2 regions of the Vreelandella arctica genome follow, and region 1 is predicted to be linked to the other one. Evidence: predicted binding sites of a transcription regulator. Region 1 holds the regulator's gene; the other holds the start of a gene.
What was found. The regulator FNR, encoded in region 1, switches genes on or off when oxygen is low (the NO sensors DNR and NnrR bind a similar motif). The targets are predictions, from matches to a motif close to TTGATNTANATCAA.
Positions count from the first base shown of each region.

Region 2: frdA (fumarate reductase (quinol) flavoprotein subunit) is a predicted target of FNR. The motif match lies at 2,172-2,185, and genes of this name have one in related genera.

Region 1 covers NZ_JBANSN010000021.1:63,846-68,269, reverse strand. Annotated here, with positions in the region: gene V8L70_RS16605 (IS5 family transposase) at 1-253, shown strand, start outside; partial or broken gene ttcA (tRNA 2-thiocytidine(32) synthetase TtcA) at 676-1,383, shown strand; gene fnr (fumarate/nitrate reduction transcriptional regulator Fnr) at 1,376-2,122, opposite strand; gene hemN (oxygen-independent coproporphyrinogen III oxidase) at 2,226-3,665, opposite strand; gene V8L70_RS16585 (sulfite exporter TauE/SafE family protein) at 3,754-4,424, opposite strand, start outside.
Region 2 covers NZ_JBANSN010000005.1:30,097-34,520, forward strand. Annotated here, with positions in the region: gene menH (2-succinyl-6-hydroxy-2,4-cyclohexadiene-1-carboxylate synthase) at 1-536, shown strand, start outside; gene V8L70_RS05840 (anion permease) at 543-2,012, opposite strand; gene frdA (fumarate reductase (quinol) flavoprotein subunit) at 2,312-4,099, shown strand; gene V8L70_RS05850 (succinate dehydrogenase/fumarate reductase iron-sulfur subunit) at 4,096-4,424, shown strand, end outside.

The DNA of each region.
Region 1 (4,424 bases):
TCACCGCTGCGACGTCTCTTGGTATATTGCCAGACGGCCTGGCACGCGAAAGAAGTTGGATGCCAAGCAACAGAAAGTCGAAAAGATCAAAGCCAGCATCCGAGCCAAGGTGGAGCACCCTTTTCGGTACATCAAGCAAGTCTTTGGTTATGGCAAGGTTCGCTATCGTGGTCTTGCTAAAAACACCCAGCGCCTGCACCTGCTGGCGGCGTTCAGCAACCTGCTGATCAGTGAAAAATACCTGTGGGAATAGGGCTATTGCGCCCGTTTTCCGCTTAATGAGCGGTTAACGGGCAAAAAATGCACAAAGAACGGGAAAATAGTGCCTAAATTTGCAATTTTTTATCAGCTCAAGTGAGCGTTGACGAATATCGGTAATTATTCAGACCTTCCCTAGTAAAGTCATCTCGAACCATACTGGCAGTGTAGATGTTTCTTCGACCAATTTTATAGAAGCAATCAACCTATGATTTTGTAAAGAATACATTGGTGTATCTGGGCTGTCTTTGGTTATATTTTGATCAACTGCATTTGCTTAAAGCTTTTTTTTACAAAAAATGAATTTTTTGTATGGCTTGTGTTTGTTTTCTTTAGAAGAAAGAAAATTAAGTGACTGTATTGTAATGCTTTACTCACTCACTCACTCTTCCTCTTTTAAAAAAATTTGGCATATAAGGCAAGGACAGCTATACGATGCTGGAGATTTTGCGCAATTTGCAGCGCAATGCGCCGGTCAATTTCTCACTGGTGGCGGTCAATCTGGATCAAAAACAGCCCGGTTTTCCCGAGCACGTGCTGCCTGCGTATCTGGATAAGCAGGGCGTGGAATATCACATTGTCGAGCGTGATACTTATTCGGTGGTGAAAGAAAAAACGCCAGAAGGTAAAACGACTTGTGCGCTCTGTTCACGCCTGCGCCGCGGTTCGCTGTACGGGTTTGCTGAAGAGATTGGCGCCAATAAAATCGCCCTGGGCCACCACCGCGAAGATATCCTTGAAACGCTGTTTCTCAATATGTTCTTTGGCGGCAACTTAAAAGCGATGCCGCCTAAGCTGCTTTCTGATGATGGTAAAAATATCGTCATTCGGCCGCTGGCTTACTGCAAAGAGGCGGATATTGCCGAGTTTTCACGGATGATGGAATTTCCGATTATTCCCTGCAATCTATGCGGTTCGCAGCCCAATATGCAGCGCCAGGTCGTCAAAGAGATGCTCGCTGAGTGGGACAAAAAATTCCCCGGCCGTCTGGAAAGCATGTTTAAGGCGGTAACTAATATTGCGCCTTCCCAGCTGGCGGATCGCAGCCTGTTTGATTTTGAAGGGCTAGAAGCCAAACAGGCAGAGCTATTGGCCGGGCGCATTCAGGCATTTAACGTCAGTTAACCGTTTGCTGCTCCTCTTCGGCGAGGGTGATTAAGCGCTGCATATCAAGAATATTGACCTCTCGCCCGGACACCGCCACTACGCTCTGCTGCTGAAAGCGGCTTAAAATACGGCTGACGGTTTCCACCGCTAAACCCAAATAGTTGCCGATATCGGCCCTGGGCATGGAAAGGCGGAAACTGTAGGGCGAGTAGCCACGGCGACGAAAACGATCCGAAAGTGTTATTAAAAAGCTCGCTAGCCGCTGGTCGGCAGTTTTACGTGACAGCAGGCGCATCATGCGCCGGTCATCGCGTAACTCTTTGCTCATGCTGCGATACAGTTGGCCACGCAGTTCGGGCAACTCCTCTGAGAGTGAGTCCAAGCGATCAAAGGGAATCTCGCAAACGGTGGTCGTTTCCAGGGCAATTACACTTCCTGGGTAGTGCTCCTCATCAATCCCGTCCAACCCCACTAGTTCGCTCGGGAGGTAGAAATTGGTCAGTTGTTCGCTGCCGTTTCCCTCTGATGTGACTTGTTTCAAACTGCCCGAACGTACCGCATAAACGCTGGTAAAAGTATCGCCTTGGCGAAATAGTGGCTCGCCTTTTTTCAGCGGTGCGCGACGACGAATAATGGCATCGAACTGGCCCATATCGTCTATCTCAAGGGCAAGTGGCAAGCATAGTGAGCTCAAGCTGCAGGTTTGGCAGCGAGCTTCATGGAGTAGCGAGCGTCGGCGGCTCATGGGTTCCAACATGCATAACTCCTTGAGTAGCGTCGTGAGTGGCAGGTAATCATTACGCCGTGCTGAGGTAGGCTTCTCTTAGTATGGAAGCTTCATTTCGTTAGCGATAGCTTGTTTACACAATCTTTGAGTAGTGCTTGCCTGATTGCTGCGGCAGGTGAGCATCAAACGCCATGGCTAAGTGACGAATCAGCAGCCGTCCCATGGGCGTCGCGCTAAGCTGGTCGCCGCTGCGCGTCAGCAGGCCATCTCGCTCGGCGCCCTGTAAGTGCTCAAGCGCTTGCGCAAAGTAACGCGGGGCATCAATGTTCCAGCGTTGACCGATGGCGGCCAGATCAATGCGCATATCACACATTAGTCGCTCAATAACGTCCCGGCGGATCAGGTCATCGTCACTTAAGCGCAGCCCACGTACGGTTGCCAATTGGCCTTGATCCAGCGCTGCTTCATAGCGGGCCAGATCGCTAGGGTTCTGTGCATAGACGTCATCGACGCGAGAAATCGCCGACACGCCAAGCCCGATTAAGTCGCACTGGGCGTGACTGGAGTAGCCTTGAAAGTTGCGCTGGAGCGAGCCTTCGCGCTGGGCGATCGCCAAGCTGTCATCAGGACGAGCAAAGTGATCCATGCCGATGTGCACATAACCGGCCGCGGTGAGCATCTCAATCGTGGTGCGCAGAATCGCCAGCTTCTCTTCGCTGCCCGGCAGGTCATCGATGTTAATCCGCCGCTGGGGGGCAAAGCGCTCGGGCATGTGGGCGTAGTTAAACACAGAAAGCCGTGCGGGATTTAACTCGATCACTTGGCGCAGGGTGTCTGCAAAGCTTTTTTCAGTCTGAAAGGGTAAGCCGTATATTAAATCGAGATTGAGCGAACGAAAGCCCAGCCGGTGTGCTTCATCCATCAGCGTCTCGGTGAGTACCCGTGGCTGAATACGGTTAATGGCTTTCTGCACCAGCGGGCTTAAGTCCTGCACGCCTAAACTGATGCGATTGAAACCGAGCGACTGCAGGTGGCGCAGCGTAAATACGTCCGCTTCGCGAGGGTCGATTTCAATCGCGTAATCGCGATCAGACGCGGACGAGAGACCAAAGCGCGCGTCCAGGCGATCAATCAAGTCGCCCATCTGGTTCAAGTTAAGAAACGTCGGTGTTCCGCCACCCCAGTGCAACTGCTTCACCGGTCGTGTGGTATCCAGGTGGCGAGCGGTCAGCACCATTTCACGGTCAAGCCGGGATAGGTACGGCTCGGCCAGGGCGGTGTTCTTGGTGGCGATTTTATTACACGCGCAGTAAAAGCAAATTTTGCGGCAGAAGGGGATATGCACATACAGCGAAAGAGGACGTTGGCTGGCATTGCTGCGCTCTAACGCCTGAGTCAAATCGCTCGGGGTAAATTGGTCGTGAAACGACAACGCCGTGGGGTAGGACGTATAGCGCGGGCCGCTGGTGTCGTAACGGCGCAGCAAGGCTTCATCCCATTTTTTCTGCTCCGGTGCTGCCCCGGCCATGGTTGAAGTCATCGTAGAAGAAGCCGCGAGGGCATGAACGGGCATGAAGTGACGCTCCGGCGTTAAAAGTGGCGTTAAAGCTTTGATGCCAGCCTAACGCGCGGCGCCGATATAAATATTGAGCCATGTCATGTTAATGAAGGTTGTGTGCTGTGAGTGTCCACAGCTGCCACAGCGCAAAAGCAATGATCGTCAGCGCGGCCACGCTGCGCGTTGCCGGGTGACGAATCAGGTGGCTTAACTGGCGCGCGGCAAGCCCGGTGGCCAGCAGCGCAGGTAGCGTGCCCAGTCCAAAGGCGCCCATCAATAGTGCGCCCTGGAGCGGGTCGGCAATTGCTAAGCTCCAGGCCAGCATGGAGTAGACCAGCCCACAGGGCAGCCAACCCCATATCGCCCCCAGCGCAAAGGCTTGGGGTAAATGAACTACGGGCATTAAACGTCGCCCTACCGGCTCGATAAAGCGCCATAGGCGGCGGCCTATCGCTTCAACTTTAAGCAGCCCTTTCCACCAGTTGGCGATATACAGCGCCATCAGGATCAGCATCAGCGCCGCAAACACTTGTAGCAGCATTCGCGCCGTGGCAGAGAGGGAAAATAGCGTGCCTAGTAGGGCTACCAGCGCGCCTGCGCTCATGTAGCTAGTGATGCGACCTGCGTTATAGCTGAGCAGCAAGCCACCCATACGCGCCGGATGACGCATGCTGGGGGGCACTGCAAAAGTGAGCGCGCTCATAATGCCACCACACATGCCAATGCAATGGGCGCCGCCCATCAAACCAAACACGAACGCCGCCAGCAGTGGCG
Region 2 (4,424 bases), on a different contig from region 1:
ACTGCCTGCTGGGCTACTCCCTGGGCGGGCGTTTGGCGCTTTACCACGCCAGCCGCCAGCCACCGGGGCTGGAAGCGCTCTGGCTGGAGAGCGCTCACCCAGGGCTGCCCGCCAGTGAGCGTTTTGCCCGAATTGCTCACGATGAACGCTGGGCAACACGCTTCGAGCAGGAGCCATTAGAGGATGTGCTTGCCGACTGGTATCAGCAGCCTGTATTCGCCGATCTTACCGAGGGCCAGCGCAGTCGGCAGATTCAGCGCCGTCTAGTGAACCGTGGGTCAGCCATCGCTAACATGCTGCGGTCAACTTCCTTGGGTCATCAGCCGTCACTATGGTCGTGGTTGGAAAATACCACGCTTCCAGTGAGCTACTTTTCGGGGCAGCGAGACATCAAGTTCCACACTCTGGCGTCTCATCTAGCAACGATGGCCCCGCGCCTGCGCCATATCACGCTGGAAGGGGGCCACAATCTTCATGCTGAGCAACCAAAGATGATCGCTCAGCCGCTCAATGCCTGGTATCGCACGCTAGGCTAATGTTTATCAGCTGATCAGCATTAACCAGGGCAGGCCGATCACCAACCAAACCACCAGGAATAGCAGTCCGAAGATCGCCCCTAGACGCCAAAAGAGTGCGCTGGGCAGGTAGCCGCTGCCGTAGTAAACCGGGCTTGGCCCTGTGCCGTAGGGCGTGAGAATGCCCATAAAGCCAAGTGTGGGCAGTAGTAGCAGGATAAACATCTGCATATCCAGCCCGGCAATGCCTGATGCCGCTGCCAGAATTACCGGTAGCAGGGCGGTGACATGTGCCGTCACGCTGGCAAAGAAGTAGTGCAATAGATAGAAGATGACCACCAGCGCCACCATCGCCATCAGCGGGTCGAAGTGGCTTATCTGTCCGCCAACCATGCCGCCAAACCAGTTAACAAACCCCACTAGGCTCAGCCCTCCCGCTAGCGCCACCAGGGTGGCAAACCATACAAAGGTATTCCAGGCTGCTCGGTTATCGAGAATATCGCTCCAGGTCACAATGCCGGTTAACAACATGCCACAGATCACTACGAGTCCTACTAATGACCCAGAGATAATGTCGCCGGCAAAAATCCATAGTAGCAGGGCAGTGACCACCATAATGACCAGCATTATTTCATGGCGGGTCAGTGCCCCCAGCTTGGTTAACTCCTCACCCGCCCAGTCGGAAATTTCATGACCCGCTTTTACTTCGGGCGCGCATAGCCAGTAGCTCAGCAGTGGCACTAGGAGCAGCAGCAGAATGCCCACTGGCGCTACCGCCATAAACCACTGCCCCCAGTTAATCTGAATGCCGGTGGCGCTTTCGGTTAGCGCGATGGCCAGTAAGTTAGGTGCAAGGGCGGTCAAAAAGAGTGAGCTGGTCACACAGGTAGAGGCTAGCGCCGTCCACATCAAAAAGCTGCCCATGCGCTTCATGCTGGGGTCGTTAGGCAGTGAATCGTAAAGCGGCGGCAGGTTGCGAATGACGGGGTAGATTGTGCCCCCGCTACGGGCGGTGTTGGAGGGCGTAAAGGGGGCCAAAATGCCATCGGCAATCATCACCGCGTAGCCAAGGGTCAAGGTGCGTTTCCCCATTGCCTTGACCAGCCAGAGCGATATCCGTCTGCCCAGGCCGGTTTTTTCGTACCCCAGGGCAAACATAAAAGCGCCGAAAATCAGCCACACAGTGGAGTTGGTAAAGCCCGAGACCGCCCACGAAAAGGCTTGGCCCGCGGCATTAAATCCTTCGGTCGCTAGTTGCTCGGGAGAGAACAGCACCCATCTGGAAAGAAGTGCCACCAGGGTAACGCCGATCAGCCCCACCACTGCGCCTGGTAATGGTTCAAGAATCAGGCCCACAACACAGCCCAGGAAAATAGCGAAGAAGTACCACGCATGAGGCGCTAGCCCCGGGGGAGTGGGTATCAGCGCGATGATAATAGTAACGGCTAGCGGTGCTAATAGTTTCCATCGCGGTGAGGATTGAGCATTGCTGTTCATGCGGCCGCTCTCTTCTATGTTTAATAGTAAACGTTTTTACAGGGGGATCTCTGCCAAGCGCAGCGGTAAGAGAAGCACAGCGTCAGAGAGCGAAGTAAATTAGAGCCAGGATGTTATGGCCCTAATATCGGCTTAACACCACCCTGGTTTGTACTTTTCTTGACGCGGGTCAATAGTTCTTTAGACCAATGCGCAATAAAAATTTTGCTGACCAGGGGTATGGTAGTTTCAATCCAGGATAGGGCCTCGAAGAGCGTCGCATTTGCGGCCTTTGAACCTAGCGAACGGAAGGGATTGTCATGCAGCAGCGAGATTTCGATATCGTTATTGTGGGTGGTGGGGGAGCAGGCTTACGCGCTGCTATTGGTGCCGCTGAACACGCTAAGGAGCACAAGACCCCTCAACGAATTGCGCTGCTGTCCAAGGTTTATCCCATGCGCTCGCATACTGTGGCTGCTGAAGGTGGCGCTGCCGCGGTTACCAGCCCCGAAGACTCGCATCAGGCACATTTTGATGACACGGTGTCAGGCGGCGATTGGCTGGTGGAACAGGGTGTGGCCGACTACTTTGTCCATCATGCTTATCAAGAACTGGTGCAGATGGAGCGATGGGGCTGCCCCTGGAGCCGAAAAGACGATGGCCAAGTGCAGGTGCGCCGCTTTGGCGGCATGAAAACGGCCCGCACCTGGTTCGCGGCTGACAAAACCGGCTTCCATATGCTCCACACGCTGTTTCAGACCTCACTCAAATATCCTGAAATCGAGCGTTTCGATGAGTACTTCGTACTCGACCTGGCCGTTCACGAGGGCGCTGTGATCGGCGTGATTGCGCTTCAAATTGCCACCGGTGAACTGACCCTGCTGCGCGCAAAGGCGGTGGTGCTCGCCACTGGTGGCGCTGGGCGCTTGTTCCGCTTCAATACCAATGCGGGCATTGTCACTGGTGACGGCATGGCGATGGCCTATCGTCACGGTGTGGCGCTGCGGGATATGGAGTTCGTCCAGTACCACCCCACCGGCCTGCCCGGTTCTGGCATTTTGATTACCGAAGCGTGCCGAGGCGAAGGTGGCATTCTGCTCAATAAGGATGGCTATCGTTACCTGCAGGATTACGGCCTGGGCCCGGAAACTCCGCTGGGCAAGCCGGAAAACAAGTACATGGAACTGGGGCCACGGGACAAACTTTCCCAGGCATTTTGGCAGGAGCAGCAGGCGGGCCGCACCGGCAAGTTTGGCGACAGCGATGTGGTCTATCTCGACCTGCGTCATTTAGGCGAAAAGACCATTCTGGAACGTCTGCCGTTTATCTGCGAGCTGGCGAAAGCCTACATCAACGTCGACCCTGTTAAAGAGCCGATTCCCATTCGCCCGGCGGTGCACTACACCATGGGCGGTATTGAAACCGATCCTAAGTGCGAAACCTCAATCGCCGGGCTCTACGCCGCCGGGGAGTGTGCTTCTGTCGGTTTGCACGGTGCCAACCGCCTGGGCTCCAACTCGTTGACAGAGCTGCTGGTGTTTGGTCGCTTAGCCGGTGAACAAGCAAGCAAGCGCGCAGCACAAACCGAGTGGGCCGATGAGCGCCTGTTGGAAGCCCAGGGCGATCGCCAACAAGCTAAACTGCTGCGGCTCTGTGATGGAACCGGGGGTGCAGAGAACTGGGTAGCACTCAAGCACGCCATGGTACAAGCCATGGAGAACGGCTGTGGGATTTACCGCACCGAAGAGGGTATGCGCCATTCGCTGGCTACCATGCGCCAGCTACGTGAGCGCTTTAATAGGGTTCGCGTTAACGATACCAGCAAGGTCTTCAATACCGAGTTGCTTGAGTGTCTTGAGCTAGAGTGTGGCCTGGATATTGCCGAAGCCTCTTGTTTGGGGGCGCTGGAGCGCCGTGAATCCCGTGGCGCCCACCAGCGCTTGGATGAAGGTATGCAGAAACGTGATGACGTTAACTACCTCAAACACAGCCAGGTGTTCTATCAAGGCGATGCTCATGCTGAGTTGCGCTGGCAGGACGTTGATGTGCGGTTTTCTGCCCCCGCTGAACGGGCTTATGGCGATGCGGGTAAGGGGAGTAAAGCATGAACACCGATCAAATCACTGCCAAGCGTGTTAGCACTAATAACATCAGTACTAAAAACATAAGTACCAAGCACATCAGCGTCAAACGCTACCTGCCGGATAATTCGACGGAGTCCTACTGGCAGGCGTACGACTTACCGGTGGATGACAGCACATCCCTGCTGGATGCCCTCAACCATATTAAAGAGCAGCTCGATAGCACCTTGAGCTACCGCTGGTCCTGCCGGATGGCGATTTGCGGCTCCTGCGGGGTCATGGTGAACGGCATTCCCAAGCTCGGCTGCAAAACCTTCCTGCGCGATTACGAGGGCGATATTCGCATTGAACC